DNA from 2 places in the Xanthobacter wiegelii genome. Region 2 is predicted to be linked to the other one. Evidence: predicted binding sites of a transcription regulator. Region 2 holds the regulator's gene; the other holds the start of a gene.
The links. Region 2 encodes PhoB, which activates phosphate uptake and scavenging genes when phosphate is short. Its sites were predicted from a motif close to TGTCATNNANCTGTCAT; they were not measured.
Positions count from the first base shown of each region.

Region 1: the regulator PhoB is predicted to act here: its motif matches at 4,289-4,305, upstream of V5F63_RS05840 (RNA degradosome polyphosphate kinase).

Region 1 is NZ_CM195529.1:1,272,287-1,284,345, reverse strand. Features, by position in the region: gene murA (UDP-N-acetylglucosamine 1-carboxyvinyltransferase) at 343-1,632, shown strand; gene V5F63_RS05855 (CDP-alcohol phosphatidyltransferase family protein) at 1,707-2,237, shown strand; gene V5F63_RS05850 (AI-2E family transporter) at 2,295-3,509, shown strand; gene V5F63_RS05845 (HdaA/DnaA family protein) at 3,514-4,266, shown strand; gene V5F63_RS05840 (RNA degradosome polyphosphate kinase) at 4,373-6,559, shown strand; gene ppx (exopolyphosphatase) at 6,561-8,087, shown strand; gene V5F63_RS05830 (hypothetical protein) at 8,196-8,495, shown strand; gene V5F63_RS05825 (sulfotransferase family protein) at 8,426-9,277, opposite strand; gene V5F63_RS05820 (ion channel) at 9,548-10,009, shown strand; gene guaB (IMP dehydrogenase) at 10,039-11,565, opposite strand; gene V5F63_RS05810 (L,D-transpeptidase) at 11,785-12,059, opposite strand, start outside.
Region 2 is NZ_CM195529.1:5,233,552-5,245,610, forward strand. Features, by position in the region: gene V5F63_RS24515 (exodeoxyribonuclease III) at 1-126, shown strand, start outside; gene V5F63_RS24520 (hypothetical protein) at 159-878, opposite strand; gene V5F63_RS24525 (ATP-binding protein) at 1,660-2,901, shown strand; gene pstS (phosphate ABC transporter substrate-binding protein PstS) at 3,023-4,063, shown strand; gene pstC (phosphate ABC transporter permease subunit PstC) at 4,183-5,175, shown strand; gene pstA (phosphate ABC transporter permease PstA) at 5,189-6,022, shown strand; gene pstB (phosphate ABC transporter ATP-binding protein PstB) at 6,107-6,931, shown strand; gene phoU (phosphate signaling complex protein PhoU) at 6,952-7,686, shown strand; gene phoB (phosphate regulon transcriptional regulator PhoB) at 7,741-8,442, shown strand; gene V5F63_RS24560 (flavin monoamine oxidase family protein) at 8,668-10,035, opposite strand; gene V5F63_RS24565 (MarR family winged helix-turn-helix transcriptional regulator) at 10,370-10,861, shown strand; gene V5F63_RS24570 (SDR family NAD(P)-dependent oxidoreductase) at 11,092-11,844, shown strand; gene V5F63_RS24575 (DMT family transporter) at 11,853-12,059, shown strand, end outside.

The DNA of each region.
Region 1 (12,059 bases), 1.3 Mb from region 2:
TTGCGCCGGCTCGGCACCCCCTCTAATGGGACGAAAAGGGAACATCATGGCCTCTGACACGGATCGATCGGACCGCCTCGCCGCCGCCTTGCGCGCCAATCTCCAGCGTCGCAAGTCGCAGGCTCGTGCGCGCCGCGCACCACAGGAGAGCGATACTCCCTCCGCGCCGACCGCCTCTTCCACCGAGGCTTCCGGTGGAAATCCCGCAACGGGTGGTAGCAGCGCCCCGTCGGAGGGGAAGCCCGCGATTGTGCCAGAGGGCGAGCCGGGCTAGAGCTTTCCTCTTACATCCGCTTACGGCCGGCTCAGGGGGCGCCGCTCGCAAGGCAAGGACAGGACGGCATGGACAAGATTCGCATCGTCGGCGGCAACGAGCTGAAGGGCACCATCCCCATCTCGGGCGCGAAGAACGCAGCCCTGCCGCTGATGATCGCCAGCCTCCTGACCGAGGAGAAGCTGATTCTGGAAAACGTCCCCCGTCTTGCGGACGTGGCCCTGCTGCAGCGCATCCTCGGCAATCACGGCGTGGATATCACCACCAACGGCAAGCGCAACGGCGACGACCCCTACGCCGGCCAGACGCTGGAGATCGATGCCCGCGTCATCGTGGACACGGTCGCGCCCTACGAGCTGGTGTCGAAGATGCGCGCCTCCTTCTGGGTGGTGGGGCCGCTGCTCGCCCGCATGGGCGTCGCCAAGGTCTCGCTGCCGGGCGGTTGCGCCATCGGCACGCGGCCGGTGGATTTCCACCTCGACGCCCTGCGCGCGCTGGGCGCGGACATCGAGATCGACGCCGGCTACGTGCTGGCCAAGGCCCCGCGCGGGCTCACCGGCGCCCGGATCGTCTTCCCCAAGGTGTCCGTGGGCGCGACCCATACCGCGCTGATGGCCGCCGCCCTCGCCCGCGGCGAGAGCGTGATCGAGAATGCCGCGCGCGAGCCCGAGATCGTCGATGTCGCCGACTGCCTCATCAAGATGGGCGCGCGCATCGAGGGGGCCGGCACGTCCACCATCCGCATCGAGGGCGTGCCGCGCCTCAAGGCGGCCCGCCACGCGGTGCTGCCCGACCGCATCGAGACCGGTACCTATGCCATGGCCACCGCCATGACCGGCGGTGACGTGATGCTCGCCGGCGCCCGGCCGGACCTCCTGGAGGACGCGCTGGAGACCCTGCGCCACGCCGGCGCGGAGATCGACGCCACCAACGAGGGCATTCGTGTCCGCCGCAACGGCGCCGGCATCCTGCCGGTGGACGTCTCCACCGCCCCCTATCCCGGCTTCCCGACCGACCTGCAGGCCCAGTTCATGGCCCTGATGACCAAGGCGAAGGGCCGCTCACGCATCACCGAGACCATCTTCGAGAACCGCTTCATGCATGTTCAGGAGTTGGCGCGCCTCGGTGCCCGTATCCACCTCGACGGCGACACCGCCGTCGTGGAGGGCGTGGAGCGGCTGACAGGCGCACCGGTGATGGCCACCGACCTGCGCGCCTCGGTCTCCCTCGTCATCGCCGGCCTCGCCGCCGAGGGCGAGACCATGGTGCAGCGCGTCTATCACCTCGATCGCGGCTTCGAAAAGCTGGAAGAGAAGCTGTCGCGCTGCGGCGCGGAGATCGAGCGCATCAGCGCCTGAGGGCGGAGCGCGGAGCGCCCGCGCTCTTCTCGCAACGGCTGGCCTTTCAACGCTATCAGGGTGGCGGAAGAGCCTTGAGCATCCCCAACATCATCACCTTGCTGCGCATCTTCCTGGTGCCGGCCGTGGTGTGGGCCATCGCCTCGGGCGAGCCGCTCCTCGCCTTCTGGCTGTTCCTTGCTGCGGGGGTATCGGACGCGCTCGACGGTTTCATCGCCAAGCGCTTCCAGATGCAGACCGAGCTTGGCTCCTATCTCGACCCGGTCGCGGACAAGGCGCTGCTCGTCTCGATCTACGTGACGCTGGCGGTGGTGGGGCTCATTCCACGCTGGGTCGCCATCGCGGTCGTCTCGCGGGATGTCATGATCATTGGCGCGGTGGTGCTCTCGCTGGTGATGGCGAAGCCGGTGACGATCAGCCCCCTGCTGATTTCCAAGGTGAACACGGCAGCGCAGATCAGCTTCGCGGCCGTCGTGTTGGCCAGCGCGGGCTTCGGCGTGGCCGTGCCGGGGCTGTACGATCTCGGGCTGGTGCTGGTCGGCCTCTTGACGGGCCTTTCCGCCGCTGCCTATCTCGCCGCATGGACGCGCCATATGGCAAGCTGAGGGGCGACGGTTCAGGATCGGCTCTCCTTCGGGCGGCCGGTTGAAAGGCGCAAGGTGATGGACGGCGACCGCACGCGCATGCCGGAACTCCGCAGCGACCCGACGTCGCCGGCGCGGCGCAGCGCAGCTTTCGCCCGCCTGCCCCGCATGCCCGTGCCGATCCATCCGGGAATGGAGGGGACATCGGTGCGCATTCAGGCCCGCTTCTGGGTGGGCGCGCTACTGCTCACCGCCCTTATCCTCTGGCTGCTGTCCGGCATCCTCCTGCCCTTCGTGGCAGGCATCGTGCTCGCCTATTTCCTCAATCCGGTGGTCGCCCGCCTGGAGCACATCGGCGTCGCACGCACCCTCTCCGCCCTCGTGGTGGTGGGGATCATGCTGCTGCTGGTGATGCTGTTCTTCCTGCTGGCGCTGCCGATCCTGTCGTCGCAGCTGTTCGAGTTCATCCAGCGCCTGCCCTCCTATGTGACGCGCCTTCAGGGCCTTCTGACCGAAGAGAACCGGGAATGGCTGAGCGGCATCGTCGGCGACCGACTGCCGGACATGCAGCGCTCCATCTCGGACCTGATGACCCAGGGCGTCAGCCATGTGCTGACCCTGCTCTCCTCGGTCTGGTCCGGCGGACAGGCACTCGTCGCCCTGTTCGCGCTGCTGGTGGTGACGCCGGTGGTTGTGTTCTACATCCTGTGCGACTGGAACGAGATGGTTGGGCTGGTGGACCGGCTGGTGCCTGTACCGCATCGCCCGGTGGTGCGCGGCCTCGCCCGCGCCATGGACAATGCGGTGGCCGGCTTCGTGCGCGGCCAGGCCACGGTCTGCCTGCTGCTCGGCGGCTTCTACGCCATCTCCCTGTCCATGGTGGGGCTCAACTTCGGGCTGCTCATCGGCATCGTCTCGGGGGTCATCACCTTCATCCCCTATGTGGGATCGCTCACCGGCTTCGTGCTGGCCATGGGCGTGGCCATCGTCCAGTTCTTTCCCGACTGGGGCATGATCGGCACCGTGCTCGCCATCTTCGTCGCCGGCCAGACCATCGAGGGCTACGTGCTCGCGCCCAAACTGGTGGGCGACAGCATCGGCGTGCATCCGGTGTGGCTGATGTTCGCCTTGTTCGCCTTCGGCTACCTGTTCGGCTTCGTCGGCCTTCTGCTGGCGGTGCCGCTGACGGCGGTGGCCGGGGTGCTCGTGCGCTTCGCCATCGCCAGATACATGCAATCCTCGCTCTACCAGGGCGCCGCGGATGAGGAAGATCCGCCGGCCGAGGCGCGCTGACATCATGCCCCGTCTCCCGGCCGGACCGCCGCGACAGCTTGCCCTCGACCTGCCCAACCAGCCGGCGCTCCGCCGCGAGGATTTCCTTGCGGCCCCCGGCAACGCGGCAGCGCTCGCGCTCATCGATGCGTTTCCGGACTGGCCCTCGCGCGTCGCTTGCCTTGTCGGGCCGGACGGCTCGGGCAAGAGCCACCTAGCCGCCATCTTCGCCGAACGGTCGGGCGCCCTGACGCTCGCTGCCCGTGACCTCGTGCGCGAGTCGGTGCCGGCCGCCCTCGCCCACGATGCCCTGGTGCTCGAGGATCTCGACCCGGCGACCTTCAGCGAGCCGGCCCTCTTCCACCTGCTCAATCTCGCCCGCGAGCAGCAGGCCTACCTGCTGATGACCGCGCGCACGCTGCCCTCCGGCTTCGCGCTCGCCACCGCGGACCTCGCTTCCCGTCTGCGCGCCATTCCGGTGTTCGAGATCGCCCCGGCGGACGATGCGCTGCTGGCCGCGGTGCTGGTGAAGCTGTTCGCCGACCGCCAGCTCGCTGTGGACGAGGCGACCGTACAATATCTCCTGCTGCGGATTCCGCGTTCAGTGGCCGGCGCGCAGCGCATTGTCGAGGCGCTGGACCAGGCGGCGCTGGCCGCCCGGCGGCCGGTGACGCGCGCCCTCGCGGCCCAGGTGCTGGCGTCCGCGCTCGACGCCGAGGCATTCGGCGACCATCCAGACGATGCGCCCGGCGGCGCCGGTCCGGTGGGCGATGATTGAGGAACGCGCAAGGCCGGCGCAATGTCATAGAGTGGTCATGCAAGCCGGCCATGGTCCGGCCGGTTTCCGCCATTGAGGCGTTGAGGGAGCGACGGAGCGAATGGGCATGAACGAGGCTGTAGCTCTCTCCGACACCGAGATCGTCGCCGAAGTGGAAAGCCCGCTCGCGCAATCCCCGCAGCGGTTCATCAACCGCGAGATTTCCTGGCTCGGCTTCAACCGCCGCGTGCTGGAGGAAGCGGAGAACCGCAATCACCCGCTACTGGAGCAACTGCGCTTCCTCTCCATTTCCGCCAACAACCTCGACGAATTCTTCATGGTCCGCGTGGCGGGCCTGAAGGAACAGGTGCGAGAAGGCGTCCAGACCCCGAGCCCGGACGGGCTCACCCCTTCCGAGCAGCTGAACACCATTCTCGCGGCCGCCGCGCAATTGATCGCCGACCAGCAGGGCCGCTGGCGCGAACTGCGGCGAGACCTCGCCGGCGCCGGTATCGTGCTGGTGGACGGCACGGACGGGACGCCCGAGGACATGGACGTGCTGGAGCGGCACTTCCTCAACCATGTCTTCCCGGTGCTGACCCCCCTCGCCATCGATCCGGCCCACCCCTTCCCCTTCATTCCCAACCTCGGCTTCTCGCTGGCGCTCCAGCTGGTGCGCCAGTCGGACGGGCGGGGGATGAACGCGCTCATCCGCATTCCGGCCAAGGTCGACCGCTTCATCCGCCTGCCGGACCAGGGCGCCGGCACGCTGCGCTTCATGACGCTCGAGCAGATGATCGGCCTGTTCATCGCCCGCCTCTTCCCCGGCTACGCCGTGAAGGGACAGGGCGTCTTTCGCGTCATCCGCGACAGCGACCTCGAAATCGAGGAAGAGGCGGAAGACCTCGTGCGCCTGTTCGAGACCGCGCTGAAGCAGCGCCGGTACGGCGAGGTGATCCGCATGGAGGCCGACGCCGCCATGCCGGACGAACTGCGCATCTTCGTCGCCCGCGAGCTTGGGGTGAACGACGACGAGATCTTCGTGGTGGACGGCGTGCTCGCGCTGAACGAATTTTCGCAGCTCGTCTCGGTGGACAGGCCGGACCTGAAGTTCCAGGCCTACAACGCCCGATTTCCCGAGCGCATCCGCGACCACGGCGGAGACTGCTTTCTCGCTATTCGCGAGAAGGACATTCTGGTTCACCACCCTTATGAATCCTTTGACGTGGTGGTTCAGTTTCTGCGCCAGGCCGCCCGCGACCCCAATGTCGTCGCCATCAAGCAGACCTTGTACCGCACCTCATCCGACAGCCCCATCGTGAAGGCGCTCGCCGAGGCGGCCGAAGCCGGCAAGTCGGTGACGGCGCTGGTGGAGCTGAAGGCGCGCTTCGACGAGGAGGCCAACATCCGCTGGGCGCGTGACCTGGAGCGCGCCGGCGTGCAGGTGGTCTTCGGCTTCATCGAGCTGAAGACCCACGGCAAGCTTTCCATGGCGGTGCGCCGCGAGGGCTCGCAGCTCGCCACCTACGTGCATGTGGGCACCGGAAACTACCACCCCATTACCGCGCGCATCTACACCGACCTCTCCTTCTTCACCGCCGATCCGGTGATCGCCCAGGACGTGGCGCGCATCTTCAACTTCATTACCGGCTATGCGACGCCCGATGAGCTCGACGCGATGGCCGTGTCGCCGTCCTTCCTCAAGCCGCGGCTGATGAAGCACATCGCGGACGAGATCGAGTTCGCGCGGGCGGGCCGTCCGGCGGCGATCTGGCTGAAGTGCAATTCGCTTGTGGACCCCGAGATCATCGACGCGCTCTATGCCGCGAGCGCGGCCGGGGTGCAGGTGGATTGCGTCATCCGCGGCATCTGCTGCCTCAGGCCGGGCATCCCGGGCCTGAGCGAGAACATCCGGGTGAAGTCCATCGTCGGGCGCTTCCTGGAGCACTCGCGCATCTACTGCTTCGGCGGCGGCCATGGCCTGCCCAGCCCGAACGCCATCGTCTACATCTCCTCGGCGGACCTGATGCCGCGCAACCTCGACCGCCGGGTCGAGACCCTGTGCCCCATCACCAACCCGACCGTGCACGAGCAGGTGCTCGACCAGATCATGGTTGCGAACCTTATCGACAACCAGCAGAGCTGGCGTGTCTTGCCGGATGGCTCCTCCGAACGCATAGTCCCGGCGCCGGGCGAGGAGCCGTTCAACGCCCATCAGTATTTCATGACCAATCCGAGCTTGTCCGGCCGTGGAAAGTCTCTCAAGGATTCTTCGCCGCGCAGCCTCTTCGTCCGCCGGGGAGGCGGGCGCTGAGTTGACGCAGGCGCCCGGCCGGCTGTCCCTTGGGGCGCCGGTCGCAGTCATTGATATCGGCTCCAACTCGGTGCGCCTCGTCGTGTACGAGGGGCTCAACCGTGCCCTGACGCCGATCTTCAACGAGAAGGCCCTGTGTGGGCTCGGCCGGGAGGTCCTCTCCACCGGCCGGCTCCCGCAGGATGCGGTCGATCGCGCCTTCGCCGCGCTGAAGCGCTTCCGCGCGCTCTGCGACGCCATGCAGGTGGGCGAGATCCATGCGCTCGCCACCGCCGCCGCGCGTGATGCCCAGAACGGACCGGCCTTCATCGCCGAGTGCGAGGCCATCTGCGGTACCCGCATCGAGCTGCTGACGGGCAAGCGCGAGGCGGAACTCGCGGCCTATGGCATCGTCTCCGGCGTGCACGCGCCGGACGGCATCGTCGGCGATCTGGGCGGCGGCTCGCTGGAGCTGGTGGACGTGAAAGCCGGCTGCGTCGGCACGGGCGTGACCTTGCCGCTGGGCGGCCTCGCCCTTCAGGATCGCTCGTCGCGCTCGACGCGCAAGGCGGAGAAGATCGTCCGCGACACCATCCCCGAGGCGCAGGTTCTGGACGGCCTCGCCGGCCGCACCTTCTATGCGGTGGGTGGCACATGGCGGGCCCTTGCGCGTCTGCACATGTTCACGAAGGGCTATCCGCTGCATGTGATGCACGGCTATGTGATACCGGCCCGCGAGGCGCTGGACTTCACCCGCATCGTCCATCGTGCCGACACCGAAGCGCTGGCCCATATCGACGTGATCTCCGACGCGCGGCGCCCGCTGCTCGCCTATGGCGCGCTCGTGCTGGAGAACATCGTGCGGCAGGGGCGCCCGTCCGAGGTGGTCATTTCGGCCCTCGGCGTGCGCGAGGGCCTGCTCTATTCGCTGCTGCCCGAGGCCGAGCGGGCCGGTGACCCGCTGCTCATCGCGGCGGCGGAGATGAATGTCCTGCGCTCCCGCTCGCCCTTGCACGGCGAGGAACTGGTGGCCTGGACCGACGGCTTCTTCGCCTCTGCCCCGGTGCTGGAGGAAGCGGACGAGGAGCGCCGCCTGCGCCGCGCGGCCTGCCTGCTCGCGGATGTGGGCTGGCGCGCCCATCCCGACTATCGCGGCGAGCAGAGCCTCAACATGATCGCCCATGCCGCCTTCGCCGGCATCGATCATCCCGGCCGGGCTTACGTGGCGCTGTCGGTCTATTTCCGTCACGTGGGCCTCGGCGCCGACGAAAGCGACACCCGCATCCTTGAGCTTGTCACCACCGGAATGCTGGACCGCGCCCGCATCCTCGGGGCGGCCATGCGGGTCGGCTATGTGCTGTCCGCCGCGATGCCGGGCATCCTGCCCCGCATGCCGCTGAAGGTGCGCGGCGACCAGCTGGTGCTGAGCGTGCCGAAGACGTTGGTGTCGCTCGTCAACGAACGCGTGCAGAACCGCCTGCGCCAGCTCGCCCGGCTCATTGGACGTGAGCCCGCGCTGGAGCAATATGAGGAGGGGGCGGCGGACTGAGCCGCCCTTCCCTTTCGGTCAGGCCAAGGCCGCGATCACGCAAAGGTTGCTGGTGCCCCGGTGTCTCCGCTCGGAATTCCGCCCGAATTGGCCGACACCCTTTCAATCATGAAACAGCTCGTGAACATCTTCGGCGGTATCGCCGGCCTTGTGGTGGCGGGTCTCGTGGGCCTCGCCCTGTTTACGCTTGTCGGCGGCCTCATCCTGGTGGCCGGCATCGTCATCACCGCCCTGGTTCTTGGCGGCGGCGTCTATGCGCTCGTCACCGGCCGCGCGCCGGGCATGAAGCGCAACGGCGGCTTTTCATTCCGCGTCATCGACCTGCGCGAGACCCGCGGCTACGGCACGCCGGACGAGAGCGGCATGATCGATGTGACGCCGCCGAAAGACTCCCGCCGAAACGTCTGACACCCGTCCGGCGCGATGATGCGCCGGTCCGGGTCGGCGCTCGGCCAGCGGGATACGTCGAGCCGGCTGAGCGCGGAAAAGCGTTCGAGGTCCGCGGCATAGGCGTTCGCAAGAAAGGCCTCGTCCGCGGCGCTGACCGGCAGGTCGGCGGCGCCATCGAAGATCCGATCCGGCGCGACGTACTCCCTCTCAAGTCCGAGAAAATCGAACACGCGCGCGAGGGTTTCCCCGTGGTGCTGCGCCAGATCGTCCTGGCGGAGCATCAGAACCTGGCTGCGGGGGAAGATGGACAGGAGGCGCTCCACCTGAGCGCCGTAAAAGCCGCGCTCCACATAGGAATAGTGCCGTCGCCCATCGTCGGCAGTGCCGGCCGGGAGCCGGCCCCGCTCTGCCCGGATGGCGCTGGAAAAATCGAGGGGCTCCCTGCCGTTCGCCCGACTCATGCGCCAGTGGGCATGGGCCCTGGCCACCGGATCGCGGAACAGGGCGATGATCCGGACATGGGGATTATGCAACCACAGCCGCTCAAGCGTGTTCGGCCACCAGATGTAGGAGGGCGTCGCCTCGCCACGGATCGCGCCCCGCCGCCGGGGAAAACGTGAGAGGTAGTCGCGATAGTCCGGGCGCGCCCAGCACCGGCGGTCGTCGTCGAAGAAGTGCAGTTCCTTGTCGCCCGGCATCGCGATGCGGGAATGCTGGGACAGGAAATGGAAAAGTGCGGTCGTTCCTGCCTTCTGAACGCCGACGACGGCAAAATCCAAGCGAGGCTGAGAGGCGAACATTGGAGCGGCTCCGGCGCGAGAGGCCGGGACGGCTCCGCCTCGCGGAGCCTGTCGGTCCCCTCCTGTGCCACCCTTGGAATCCAAGTTACCCCAGGGGTATTCCGCTGCGGAAGAAGGGAATAGATACCGTTTGTAAACATCCGTTTCGTGACGTTTCCGCCGCGTGCCGCCCCGCTCACGCTCGGTGACATCTTGCCTCGACACGTGAGATCGCACCGGCCGGTGCTAAGCTCACACGTAGTGTGTCACGTGACGGAGCGAAAACGGGATATGGACGGGACGATTGGTTCGGGCGCGATGCTGGCGGTGGCGATGGTCTGCATCGTGCTGGCGATGCTCACGGTGTGCACCCACGCCATCGGCCTGGCGATCATCCGCCGGAGGCTGAGCCATCGGATCAGCGGCAAGGTCTATGCGGACCATGTATTCGTGGAAGCCGTCATCATCAGCGCTACGGTGCTCAGCCTCAGCCTCGTGCATCTCGCGGAGGTGTGCATCTGGGCCGGCGCCTATGTGCTGCTCGACGCCATCGGCGACCCGCGCGACGCCATCTATTATTCACTCTCCACTTACACCACGCTCGGTCCCGATGGCGTGAGCATCAAAAGGGCCTTTCGGGCCGTGGCCGGTTTCGAATCGCTCATCGGCCCCATGATGGTGGCCTGGTCCACGGCCTTCCTGGTGGAATTCGTGGTTCGCATGCGTGGCGGGGGTGCCGCCGGCGCGGGCTGAGCCGCGCCGGTGTGAACACTCAAACAGCGTCAGACGCTGGTCGGATAGTTGGGGCTCTCGCGGGTGATGGTCACGTCGTGGACGTGGCTCTCGCGCAGGCCGGCCGAGGAGATGCGCACGAAGCGGGCGCGCTCGCGGAACTCCTGGAGATTGGACCCGCCCACATAGCCCATGGCCGCCCGCAGGCCGCCGGCGAGCTGGTGCAGCACGGCGCCGACCGGCCCCTTGTAGGCCACCTGCCCCTCGATGCCTTCTGGCACCAGCTTCAGGGTGTCGCGCACCTCGGCCTGGAAGTAGCGGTCGGCCGAGCCGCGGGCCATGGCGCCCACCGAGCCCATGCCGCGATAGGACTTGTAGGACCGGCCCTGGAACAGGAAGACCTCGCCCGGGCTCTCGTCGGTGCCGGCGAGGAGCGAGCCCACCATGGCGGCGGAGGCGCCCGCCGCCAGTGCCTTGGCGAGATCGCCGGAGAACTTGATGCCGCCGTCGGCAACCACCGGCGTCCCCGTGGCGAGCGCCGCCTCCACCGCGTCCATCACGGCGGTGAGCTGGGGCACGCCGACGCCGGCGACAATGCGAGTGGTGCAGATGGAGCCGGGGCCGATGCCGACCTTCACCGCATCCGCACCCGCATCGATCAGCGCCTTGGCGCCGTCGGAGGTGGCGATGTTGCCGGCAAGGATCTGGGTGCGGTTGGAGAGCTTCTTGATGCGCTCCACCTGGTCCAGCACCTTGCGCGAATGGCCGTGGGCGGTGTCCACCACCACGAGATCCACGCCCGCGTCGATCAGACGCTCGGTACGCTCGAAGCCGTCCTCCCCAACGGTGGTCGCGGCGGCGACGCGCAGGCGGCCCTGCTCGTCCTTGGCGGCGCTGGGATAGGCCACCGCCTTCTCGATGTCCTTCACGGTGATGAGGCCGACGCAGCGGTCGTCAGCATCCACCACCAGCAGTTTCTCGATGCGGTACTGGTGCAGGAGGCGCTTGGCCTCGTCCTGATTCACCTGCCCCTCGCGGACGGTGACCAGACGGTCCTTGGTCATCAGTTCGGCGACCCGCTGGCCGGGATCGCGGGCGAAGCGCACGTCGCGGTTGGTGAGGATGCCGACCAGGCGGCCGGCGATGCCGCCGGTGCCCCGCTCCACCACCGGAATGCCGGAGATGGAATAGCGCTTCATCAGGTCCAGCGCGTCGGAAAGCGGCTGGTCGGGATGGATGGTGACGGGGTTCACCACCATGCCCGATTCGTACTTCTTCACCTGCCGCACATGCTCGGCCTGCATCTCCGGCGAGAGATTGCGGTGGATCACGCCGATACCGCCAGCCTGCGCCATGGCGATGGCGAGACGCGATTCGGTCACGGTGTCCATCGCCGCGGAGATGATCGGCATGTTGAGGCTGATGGTCTTGGTGAGCTGGGTGGAGATATCCACCTGGCCGGGCATCACCTCGGAGGCGCCGGGCGTCAGCAGCACGTCGTCGAAGGTCAGCGCCTCGCGGAAGCGCGAGCGGCTGTCGATCGCGGACGAATGCGCAGTCCCATTGGGGGTTGTCATGGCCAACTCCTGGTGGCGGCGCGGAACGCGACCGCTGGATCGGGGCCGGAACGAGAGACTGAGCCTGGACCAGACCTTTGGGCTGGCCGCGGGGCTCCGGCACCTCGCTACGAGTTGGCAGTGGCCGATACCATGGGTGCGCGACGAATAGAAGACCTGTTGCGAGGGATTCGCTGCAGGGCACGCATGCGCCGCACGAGGGGCCGGAAAAGCCGCCCCTCAGCGGGTGATGAGAATCAGCGTGTTGCCCGCCCCGTAGGTCTGCACCAGGGAATAGAGGGTCGCGGCATTCGAGGGGTGCAGCCGCACGCAGCCGTGGGAGGCCGGCGCGCCGAGGCGGCTCACCTCATAGCTGCCGTGGATGGCATACCCGCCATTGAAGAAGATCGAGTAGGGCATGGGCGAGTTGTAATACTTGCGCGAGAAATAGCTGCGGTACATGCGCTGGGGTCGGTAAGCCCCGGTGGGCGTGACATAGCCCCGGCGGGCGGTGG
Region 2 (12,059 bases):
CGGCTCGATCATGTGTGGGCGTCCGAAAGCCTCGCGCCCTCGGCCAGCGCCATGACCGTGCTGAAGGACGCGCGCGGCTGGGACAAGCCGTCCGATCATGTGCCGGTGGCGATGACGTTCGGGTAAGGACCTTCACCCGGACCCTTCGGCCGAGCCGCTCAGGGCTTGGTCGTGGCGGGCGGCGGAGCCGCCGGTGCCTCGGCCGGTCCGCCGAGGCCCGGAATGCCGAGGGCGGCGCCGATCTTGCCCTTGGGCACCTTCATCACCTGGATGCCGGCCGGCAGCTGGAACTGCGCCTGATCCTGCGGCGCGCGGGTGAGCGAGGTCGCCTCGAACACCGTGTGCTTCGCGCCCTTGATCTCCACTGTCGTGCGCAAGGCGATGCCGTCCGGCGTGATGCAGGCGGTGGTGGCGCCGAGGGCGGATTTCATCTGCGGATCGACCTTCCACACGTCGCAGGCCTCGCCCGCCACCGTATCCTCGCCCACCCTGAGGCCGGTGCCGGACAGGGCGCCGAGCACGTATTCGGGCGGCAGCTCGATCTCCACCGCCATGTTGGGCAGGTTGGGCGTGCGCACCACCATGCTGCGCGCCTTGAGATCGATGATGCCCACCATGCTGCCGGGGATGTTGGGCTTCTGGATCTCCACCCGCATGCGGCCCTGGCTGTGAGCGAGATCGAGGGTGCCGCCGCGCTTCAAATTGGCCTTCAGGGCAAAATCAGCGCTGGGCAGCGGCACCGGATCGGCACGCACGGGCGAGACCGGCGACAGCAGGGCGACCATGGTACCGGCCAGAATGGCGAAAGCCGGCCGCGCAATACCCGCGACTGCACGGCGGCCGCACCCGCCAGCCCGGCGCCGGTCATCCTGAGCCATCGGCAATTCCTCCGCCCCCGTCCCCTCATAGCAGATGGGCATGCCTGTTGGGCAAGGCATGTCGCACCGGCAGGCCGCGCGGGCGGCCCGAAGCACTCTGCCGAAGGTACCTTGATCGCCGACGCGACGGCGCACGGCTGGCGAAAACCGCGCTCGATCAAATATCGGGAGGGCCGGCTGTCGTAATGCCTTCTTGGAGGGGCGCGAGCATCACCCTTCAAACGAAGGGCCGACATCCCGGGGCGATTCGCCACAGGCGGGCGGCTCGGCAGGCGTTCGCGAAATGCGCCGGAAAGAAGCAGCGAGGCCGTGTAGAATGCCGCGAAAGGGAGGGCGCGCCAGGATGATGCCGGAAGGGCCCGCGCAGGCCGGCCGCGAGCAGGAGTCTCGCGAGCAAGGGATGAGCGAGACGACGCGCGATCAGGAGAGGCCCGTGCGGGAGCGCCGGGCGTCGGAGCGACGTGCCCAGCCGGCGGGAACGTCCGGCCAGCCTTCGGTCGAGCCCGTTGTCCCGCCCGCTGCCCCCTCGCCTGCCCCGGCTCCAGCCGCGCCCGGCCCGGCCGCGCCCGCCCTCACGTCATCGACGCTCGCGCCCCCGCCCGAGCCCGCTCCACCGCCGGCTCCCTCCATTGCGCCGGCGGAGACGCCGCGCACGACCCACCCCTCCACCCCTCAACCCTCCACCCCTCAGCCCTCCACCGCGCAGCCTTCCCCGCCGCCCGCCCCGGCCGTGCAGGCGGACCCCTTCCTTCCACCGGGCCGCATCGGGCGTTGGAGAATTGTGTGGCTCGCTGCCATCGCGGCAGCGGTCATCGGCGGGGCGGTGGCCGGCGCGGTCGATCCGGTGGTGGCGCTGCTGACGGCGGCGCTGCTGGTGGCGCTCGCCGTGTCGCTGCGGCCGGCGCCGCCGGCCCCGGTGCCGGTGGTGACACCCCTGCCGACCCCGCCCCCTCCGCCGCGGGACACGCAGGCCTGCGCGGTGGTGGCGGCGCTGCCCGAACCGGCGCTGCTGCTCTCCGCCGCCGGCAACATCATCACCGCCAACCAGCGCGTGACCCTCGCCCTCGGCCCGACGCGGGTGGGCGATCCCCTGTCCTTCGTGGTGCGCGTGCCCGAGGTGCTGGACGCGGTGCGCGCGTCGGCGGCGGACGGGGTGCCCCGGCGGGTGGAATTCGCCGAGCGCATTCCCCTCGACCGCTGGCTGGAGGCGCATGTGGTGCCGCTCCGGCTGCACGTCTCGCCGGAGCGCGCGCCGGACGCGGTGCTGCTCACCTTCCGCGACCTCACCCAGCAGCGCCGGGTGGAGCAGATGCGGGCCGATTTCGTGGCCAACGCCAGCCACGAGCTGCGCACGCCGCTCGCCTCCCTCTCCGGTTTCATCGAGACGCTGCAAGGCCCGGCCCGCAACGATGCCCCCGCGCGCGAGCGTTTCCTCGCCATCATGGCGGCGCAGGCGCGGCGCATGTCGCGGCTCATCGACGACCTGCTCTCGCTGTCCCGCATCGAACTCAACGCCCACGTCCAGCCGCAGACCAAGGTGGACCTCGGCGCCATCCTCGCCCACGTCTGCGACACCCTCTCTCCGCTGGCCGGCGATCGGGGCGTGGAGCTGGAGCAGGTGCGCGAGGCCCCCGATCTGGAGGTGCTGGGCGACCGCGACGAGCTGATCCGCCTGTTCGAGAACCTCGTGGAAAACGCCCTCAAGTACGGCGCCCCCGGAAAGAAGGTGCAGGTGCGCCTCGCCCGGGAGAACGGCACGGCCGTGGTGAGCGTGCGCGACTTCGGCCCCGGCATCCCGCCGGAGCACCTGCCCCGCCTCACCGAACGCTTCTATCGGGTGGACGTTGCGGCGAGCCGTGACCAGGGCGGTACAGGGCTGGGGCTCGCCATCGTCAAGCATATCGTGGCCCGCCACCGGGGCCGGTTGGGCGTGGAAAGCGAGCTGGGCGCGGGCGCAATCTTTTCCGTCCGCCTGGAAGCTTTGCCGAACCCGGAAAAAAGACTCGACAAGTCAACAGCGTAGTCTGTCATTTTCGTGTCATGGGCACGTCATAGAACCTTGGCGCGCCGGGGCTAAGAGTCCTGAGCCCAGTGTTGCCCCGGCGCCTGCCGCAGCGGCAACCGAATTGGCAAGGAGAATTATCGTGAAGCTCACCACCGCTCTCGGCGTGATCGCCGTAGCTGGCTCGCTGTTTGCCGGCGGCGCCTCCGCTGGCGACATCACCGGCGCAGGCGCGACCTTCCCCGCCCCCGTCTACCAGTCCTGGGCCGTTGCCTATAAGGAAAAGACCGGCACGGGCCTCAACTACCAGTCCATCGGCTCGGGCGCCGGCCAGACCCAGATCTTCAACCGCACCGTGGACTTCGGCGCGTCCGACGCCCCGGTCCAGACCGAGAAGCTCGCGCAGCAGAAGCTCCTCCAGTTCCCGGCCGTGATCGGCTCGGTGGTCGCCATCGTGAACCTCGACGGCATCGCCGCCAACCAGCTGAAGCTGACCGGCCCGGTGCTCGCCGACATCTATCTCGGCAAGATCACCAAGTGGAACGACAAGGCCATTGCCGACCTCAATCCCGGCCTCAACCTGCCGAACCTCGGCATCGTCCCCACCTACCGCTCTGACGGATCGGGCACCACCTTCGTGTTCGCCTCCTATCTCGCGGACGTGAGCCCCGAGTGGAAGTCGAAGGTCGGCGCCGCCACCTCCGTCTCCTGGCCGACGGGCGCCGGCGGGAAGGGCAATGAGGGCGTGTCCGGCACGGTGAAGAACACCAAGGGTGCTATCGGCTACGTCGAGTACATCTACGCCTCGGCCAACAACCTCGTCACCACCCAGCTCCAGAACAAGGCCGGCAAGTTCGTGTCGCCGACCGTTCCCGCCTTCCAGGCGGCTGCCGCCAATGCGGACTGGGCCGGCGCCAAGGACTTCGCCGCGTCCATGATCAACACCCCCGGTGATGCCACCTGGCCGATCACGTCCGCCACCTTCATCCTCCTCCCCAAGGAGCCGAAGTCGGCTGAGCAGGCGGCCGAGGTCATCAAGTTCTTTGACTGGGCCTTCGAGAATGGCGCCCCCATCGCCGAGAAGCTGCACTACATCCCGCTGCCGAAGGACGTGGCGGCCCGCGTGCGCGAAGCCTGGAAGACCGAGGTGAAGGTCGACGGCAAGGCCGTCTGGTCGAACTGAACGGGCGGTATCGCCCATTCTATGGAAACTGACGGGAGCGCCGCCTTCGGCGGCGCTCCTCTTGCCCGGCCGGGGTCCGGCCTAAAGCTTTTTTGAAGCGCGTGCGGGGGAAGGACCAGATGGACGCGACGATGAGTGGTACCGGCGCGGGCCCCAAGGGAGCCCTGGTCGCGCCGATCGGATCGGCAAAGGCGGTGGGACGCACCGCAGACGCCATCTTCGTGGGCCTCCTGTGGGGATGCGGCATCTTCGTGCTCGTCCTCCTCGGGCTTATCATCGCGATGCTCTTCGAGGGCGGGCTTCCGGCGTTCCATGCCTTCGGCCTCGACTTCCTTTGGAACTCCACCTGGAACCCGGTGACCGAGAATTTCGGCGCCCTGGTGATGATCTACGGCACGCTGTTCAGCGCCGTCATCGCCGTCATCATCGCGCTGCCGCTGTCCTTCGGCATCGCCTTCTTCCTCAGCGAGATTGCGCCCCAGCGCCTGCGCCGGCCCATCGGCGTGGCGATCCAGCTGCTCGCTGCGGTGCCCTCCATCATCTACGGCATGTGGGGCTTCTTCATCATCTCGCCGCTCATGGCGGCCTATGTGCAGCCGCCGCTGATCGAGCTGTTCGGGCCGATCCCCGTCCTGGGCGCGCTGTTCCAGGGCCCCGCCCTCGGTGGCGGCATGCTCACCGCCGGCCTCATCATGGCGGTGATGATCCTGCCCTTCATCACGGCCATGTTCGTGGAGACGCTGGAATCGGTGCCGCCCATGCTGAAGGAATCGGCCTACGGCATCGGCGCGACCACTTACGAGGTCTACAAGAACGTCTCGATCCCCTACGGCCGCACGGCCATGGTCGGCGCCATCATGCTCGGCCTGGGACGCGCGCTCGGCGAGACCATGGCCGTGACTTTCGTGATCGGCAACGCGACGCGTCTCTCGGCCTCGCTGTTCGCGCCCGGCGCCACCATCGCCTCGACCATCGCCAATGAGTTCCCCGAGGCAGCGCAGGGCTCCCTGAAGCTCGACTCCCTCCTGGCGCTCGGCTTCATCCTGTTCGTCATCTCCTTCATCGTGCTGGCGCTCTCGCGCTTCCTCGTCCGATCCAACCTGAAGTCCTGAGGAGCGCACCAGCATGTCCTCCCTCGCCATCCGCCGCACAAAGGATCTCACGGTCAAGGCCGTCAGCACCGGCTTCGCGGTGTTCGCCTTGTTCCTTCTTGCATGGATCCTGTTCACGCTGGTGCAGAAGGGCCTGCCGGCCTTGGGCACCAACGTCTTCACCCGCATCACCATGCCGCCGGGGCAAAACGGCGGCCTGCTGAACGCCATCGTCGGCTCGCTGATCCAGATCGGCATCGCGATGGCGATCGGCACCCCCATCGGCCTGCTGGCCGGTACGTTCCTGGCCGAGAACGGCAAGACCACGAAGGTTGGCCACGTCGCTCGCTTCGTGAACGACATCCTGCTCTCGGCGCCGTCCATCCTGGTCGGCCTGTTCGTCTACACATTCCTTGTCTCGCCGCTGGGCGGCTTCTCCGGCTGGGCCGGTGCCATCGCCCTCGCCATCCTGGTGATCCCGGTGGTCGTCCGCACCACCGAGGACATGCTGAACCTCGTGCCGGTGGGCCTGCGTGAAGCCGCCTTCGCGCTCGGCGCGCCGCAGTGGAAGGTGGTGATGCTGATCACCTGGCGCGCGGCCCGCGCCGGCATCGTGACCGGCGTCCTGCTGGCCATCGCCCGCGCCGCCGGCGAGACCGCGCCGCTGCTGTTCACCTCGCTCGGCAACAACGCCATGTCCACGGACCTGTCGAAGCCGATGGCGAGCCTGCCCATCGCCATCTACCAGTTCGCCGGCAGCCCGTTCGACGACTGGGTGGCGCTCGCCTGGGCCGGCGCGCTGCTCATCACCGTGGGCGTGCTGGTGCTTAACGTGGCGTCCCGCCTGTTCCTGGCCCGCAGCCACTGAATTTAAGGCGCGGGCCAAGGCCCGCCGCCTCTCCGCCCTTTCCATTTCCTCCGAAGCACGGCCACAAGCCCAAGCGAGGACAAGATGACTTCAGCCGTCGACCCCACCTTCAATCTCGCCTCCGCCGTCGGCGCCAAGCCCGACGCGCCGTCGGCCCCCGCCAAGATCAAGGTGGAGAACCTGCAGTTCTACTACGGCAGCAATCATGCGCTCCGGAACATCAACTTCGAGGTTCCCGAGAAGCGCGTGACCGCCATGATCGGCCCCTCGGGCTGCGGCAAGTCCACGCTGCTGCGCGTGTTCAACCGCATGTTCGACCTCTACCCCGGCCAGCGCGCCGAGGGCGCGGTGCTGTTCGACGGCGTGAACATCGTCGGCAAGGAGCTGGACCCCACCATCGTGCGCACGCGCATCGGCATGGTGTTCCAGAAGCCGACGCCCTTCCCCATGTCGATCTATGACAACATCGCCTTCGGCGTGAAGCTGCACGAGAAGCTCTCCAAGTCGCAGATGGACGAGCGCGTGGAATGGTGCCTGCGCAAGGCCGCCATCTGGGACGAGACCAAGGACCGCCTGCACACCTCGGCGCTCGGCATGTCCGGCGGCCAGCAGCAGCGCCTGTGCATCGCCCGCACCATCGCGGTGAAGCCCGAGGTGATCCTGCTCGACGAGCCCACCTCGGCGCTGGACCCCATCTCCACCTCGAAGATCGAGGATCTGATCGACGAGCTGAAGCAGGAATTCACCATCGTCATCGTCACCCACAACATGCAGCAGGCCGCGCGCTGCGCCGACATGACCGCCTTCTTCTATCTGGGCGAGCTGATCGAGGTGGCCCCCTCCGACGTGATCTTCACCAATCCGAAGGAGATCAAGACGCGCGACTACATCACCGGCCGCTTCGGCTGACCGATTGAAGGATCACTGAGATGCCGGATCATATCGTTGCCTCCTTCGACCAGGAGCTGAAGGAAATCGGCCGCAAGGTCGTCGAGATGGGCGGACAGGCCGAGCGCCTGGTCGCCGACAGCGTCACATCCCTCATCCGCCGCGACAGCGCCCTCGCCCAGAAGGTGGTGCTGCTCGACGCCACCGTCGACCAGGTTCAGCGCGAGATCGAGGACCGGGCCATCCTGGTCATCGCCAAGCGCCAGCCGGTGGCCATCGACCTGCGCGAGATCGTCGCCGCGATCCGCATCGCCAACGACCTGGAGCGCATCGGCGACCTCGCCAAGAACGTCGGCAAGCGCGTCATCGCGATCGAGGGCGAGTATCATCCGGCCAAGCTCGTGCGCGGGGTGGAGCACATCTCCGACCTCGTGCTGGAGCAGCTGAAGGAAGTGCTCGACGCCTACGCCGCCCGCAACGACGCCAAGGCGGTGGAAGTGTGGGGCCGCGATGGCGCCATCGACACCATGTACACCTCGCTGTTCCGCGAGCTCCTCACCTACATGATGGAGGATCCGCGCAACATCTCGGTGTGCACGCACCTGCTGTTCTGCGCCAAGAACATCGAGCGCATCGGCGACCACGCGACCAATATCGCGGAGATCGTCCACTACATGGTCACGGGTCAGAACCTGCCGGAGACCCGCCCGAAGGCGGACGCCTCCAGCGACACCACCCTGCCCTTCCCGGGCCGCACCACAACCGTTCAGAGCTGATCCAACAGACCTGAAGACGGGGCGCGGAGCCCCGATAGTGACGGATAGACCAAAGTGCCGGCGCGTATTCTGATCGTCGAGGACGAAGAGCCGTTGACCCTCCTGCTCCGGTACAATCTGGAGTCGGAGGGCTACGGCGTCGAAAGCGTGGGACGCGGCGACGAGGCCGAGACCCGGCTGCGCGAGAGCGTGCCGGATCTCATCATCCTCGACTGGATGCTGCCCGGCCTCTCCGGCATCGAATTGTGCCGGCGGCTGCGCACCCGGCCGGAAACCGAACGCCTGCCCGTCATCATGCTCACCGCCCGCGGGGAGGAGACCGAGCGGGTGCGCGGCCTCGCCACAGGCGCCGACGATTATGTGGTGAAGCCCTTCTCCGTGCCCGAGCTGCTCGCCCGCGTGCGCGCCCTGCTGCGCCGGGCCAAGCCCGAGCATGTGGCGACGCTGCTTCGCGCCGGCGACATCGAACTGGACCGCGAGACGCACCGGGTGCACCGCGCCGGCCGCGAGATCCATCTCGGCCCCACCGAGTTCCGCCTGCTGGAATTCCTGATGCAGAGCCCCGGCCGCGTCTTCTCCCGCGAGCAATTGCTCGACGGCGTATGGGGCCAGGACGTCTATATCGACGAGCGCACGGTGGACGTTCACGTCGGCCGCCTGCGCAAGGCCATCAACCGCGGCCGCCAGTCGGACCCCATCCGCACCGTGCGCGGCGCCGGCTATTCCTTCAACGAGATGTTCGCCCGCGCGCATTGAGCGTTGCTTCCGCTCAGACGCCGCGCGGGCTTTTGGGGCGTTGTCTTCGCTCAGGCGCCGCGCGGGCTTTTTGAGGCTCCGACCTCTCCAATTGAGCGCCGTCATCGTCCGGCTGCACCGAAAATCGGGCACCCCTCCAGCCGAGAAGTGGATCGCCCGCACGAGGCGGGCGATGACGGGGCGGAAGATTAAGAGCGCGCGGCGAGGGCCATACGGCCCGCCCCCTCACCCCGTCCGCACCCCGATCAGCCCCAGCGCCTGCTTCGCCGCGCGCTCGCCGGAGAGCCAGGCGCCGCCGACCGTGCCCCAGAGGGTCTCGTGGGTATGCTCGCCGGCGAAGACGAGGCGTCCGCCGACCGTCTCGGTGAAGGCGCGGCGCATGTTGCCGAACCCTGGCAGCGCGCAGGAGAAGGCGCCCAGCGCCCACGGCTCCTTGCTCCAGCGGGTGGCGAACACCTTGCCGACGCGCGCGCCGGCATCCGCGCCGAACTCGCGGGTCAACGCCGCCTTCACGAAGGAAGCGGCGGCCTCGGGCGGGCTGTCGGCGAGGCCGGCCGCCACGGCGCCGCCCACCTCCAGGCTGTAGAGATCACTGCCGCCGATGCGGGCGCGCAGCGCATAGGCGCGCGGGCTGTCGGCACGGAAATAGATCAGCTCGTCGGCGCCCAGGTTGCCGGGATTGCGCGGCAGGCGGAAGCCGATGTGGTCGAACGCCCCAAGGGTGATCTTCTCCACCGCCGTGCGGTAGCGCGGGGGGAAGGTGGGGCCGATGCGCAGCTTGCCGGCGGCGATGACGCTGGGCGGCACGGCGACGATCACCGTGCGGCCGGTGACGGTGCCCTTGTTGGTCTGCACCGAGACCAGGCGGGGGCTGAGATCGATGGACCGCGCCACCACTTCGAGGCGCACCGTGAGCGGCCGCGCGAGCTGCGCCACCAGCGTGCCGACGCCCTGCCGGCAGATGTCCTCGCTCTCGCGTTCGTCGCCGCGGGAGACATCCACGGTGGAGACCTGATCGAGCTCCTTGGCGCAGGTGAACGGGCCGAGCACGAAGCGCGCGCTGTCCCCCCACGGCCCGAGGTCCGGCAGCGCGCGGGCGGCAGCCATGTCCCGGTTGGCGTCACCGGCGGCGACGATGGCCCGCTCGCCCCGGCGCACCGTGGCGATGAAATCCTCATAATCGGCATCGCCCGCCTCGCGCCCGCCGACATAAAGCCGGCCGCCGTCCGGCGCGCGATAAATGTCGAGCCCCTCGGCCCGGCCGAAGGCGGCCATGGGGCGGGCCGCCGGCATGTTGAGACGGGCGGACCCGAGATCGAACGGCACGCCGAACTGGGTGGTATCCGTGATCGTGCGCCCGCCCACCTGCTTGCCGGCCTCGAGCAGCACATAGCTGCGTCCGGCCTCGGCGACACGGCGGGCGGCGGCGATGCCGGCCGCGCCGGCGCCGATGATGATGACGTCCGCCTCGGTCTGCTGGCCGAGCGCGCGGGTGGTGGCAAGGCTCAGGCCCGCGATCGGCGCGGCCGCCAGCGCGGCACCGCGCAGGATGAGCGCGCGTCGGGAAAGGGAAAGGCGATCGGGTCCGGTCACGGCGGGGACGCTACCATGGGGCGCTGAGCGGGGCGAGGGGGCGTGGGAACCGCCTTTTGCCCGTCGCTGTCATCGCCCGCCTTGTGCGGGCGATCCACGGCGCCGCGGGAGGGGTGCCGGGAAAACCGTGCAACCGGACGAGTGGTTGGGTGGATCGCCCGCACAAGGCGGGCGATGACGGCCCTCGGAAGATGGCGCGCGCGAAAAATTCACGAGCGCCTGCGTCTTTGACAGCTGTCGGGCTCTAACCTTCGCAAAATTGTAAGCCGGCATGTGGATAAAGGGGCGCGCGAACGGGCCGCCCCGCTCGCGCTCAGGAAGGGCGGGGAGACCCATGAAGGATCCGGTTCAGAAGACCATCGGCTACAGGCTCACCCACACCGCGCGCCTGCAGAAGGCGCTGTCGGCCCGCCTCCTCGCCGGCCTCGGGCTGTTTCCCGGTCAGGAATCCGTGCTGAAGCTCCTGTGCGAGGCGGACGGCCGCACCATGGGCGATCTCGCCTCGGCGCTGCGCGTGCGCCCGCCCACCGCCTCCAAGACCATCGCCCGGCTGACGACGCAGGGCCTCGTGGAGCGCCGCGCCACCGATGGCGACGGCCGGCTCGTGCGCGTTTTCCTCACCGAGGCGGGACGCGACCGCGGCGCCTCCATCGATCACGTGTGGGACCAGCTGGAGGCCGAGATGGTGGTCGGCCTCGACAGCAAGGAGAAGAAGCGCCTGCGCAAACTCCTGCGCAAGGTGGAGAAGAACCTCGCCCTGCGCCTCGGCGCCGACGGCGGCCTCGATGACGAGGCCGAGCCTGGAGACGAGGACGAGGACGCCTGAGCGGCGCCCCTCTCCGCCCGCGCCGCGCGCCCTGTTCGCCTGGTCCGCCTTGCACGGGACGCATGGAGGGCTGCGCGCCCATGCGCCCCCGCGCCCTTTCCTCCCGATCCATCCCGCGCTATGCGTGGGAGGATTGGTTTTCAATCGATTAAGCCATACCGGCACAGCCGCCGCGCCAACGGCAGAAACTTGGGACAGCCGGCCGGAGCCGGCGCCGCACCGGGGGAAACATGTCCAACGCCATCGATCTGAAGGACCGCTTCGCCATCGTCACCGGCGGCGCGCAGGGCATCGGCCGCGCCGTGGTGGAGCGCTTCCTCGCCTCCGGCGCCCGCGTCGCCATCTTCGATCGCGACAGCGCCCTTGTGGTGAAGACCGCCGATGATCTCGGCCGCGCCCGCGTCATGCCCGTGACCGTGGACGTGAGCAGCCTCGCCGACGTGGAGCGCGCGGTGGCCGAGGTGCACGCCGAATTCGGCCGCATCGACATCCTCGTCAACAATGCCGGCGTCGCCGGAGCGAACCACAAGACGTGGGACTATCCCGAAGCGGAATGGAAGAAGGTGATGGCCATCAATCTCGACGGCCCCTTCTTCTGCTGCCGCACCGTGGCCCCGCACATGATCGCGCAGAGATACGGGCGCATCGTCAACGTGGCCTCAATCGCCGGCAAGGAAGGCAATCCCAACGCCTCGGCCTACTCTGCCTCGAAGGCGGGGGTGATCGCGCTCACCAAGTCGCTGGGCAAGGAGCTGGCCGAATTCGACATCGCGGTGAACTGCGTGACGCCCGCCGCCGCGCGCACCGCCATCTTCGACCAGATGAGCCAGCAGCACATCGACTACATGCTCTCCAAGATCCCGCGCGGACGCTTCGTGCAGGTCGATGAGGTGGCGGCGACCATCGCGTTCGCCGCCTCGGCGGACTGCTCCTTCACCACGGGCGCGGTGTTCGATCTCTCCGGCGGCCGCGCCACCTACTGAGGATCGCCATGCGCGCGCCGGGAGACACCCACGTCACGCCCGCCCCGGCGCCGCTGGTCGGCATCGCGCTCATGTGCCTCGCGGTGATGAGCTTCGCGCTGACCGACACCACGGCCAAATGGCTGAGCGCCCACATCAACGTGCTGATCGTGGTGTGGGCGCGCTATGTGATCCACTTCGCGCTATCCCTGCTGGTGTTCAACCCCTGGACCGTT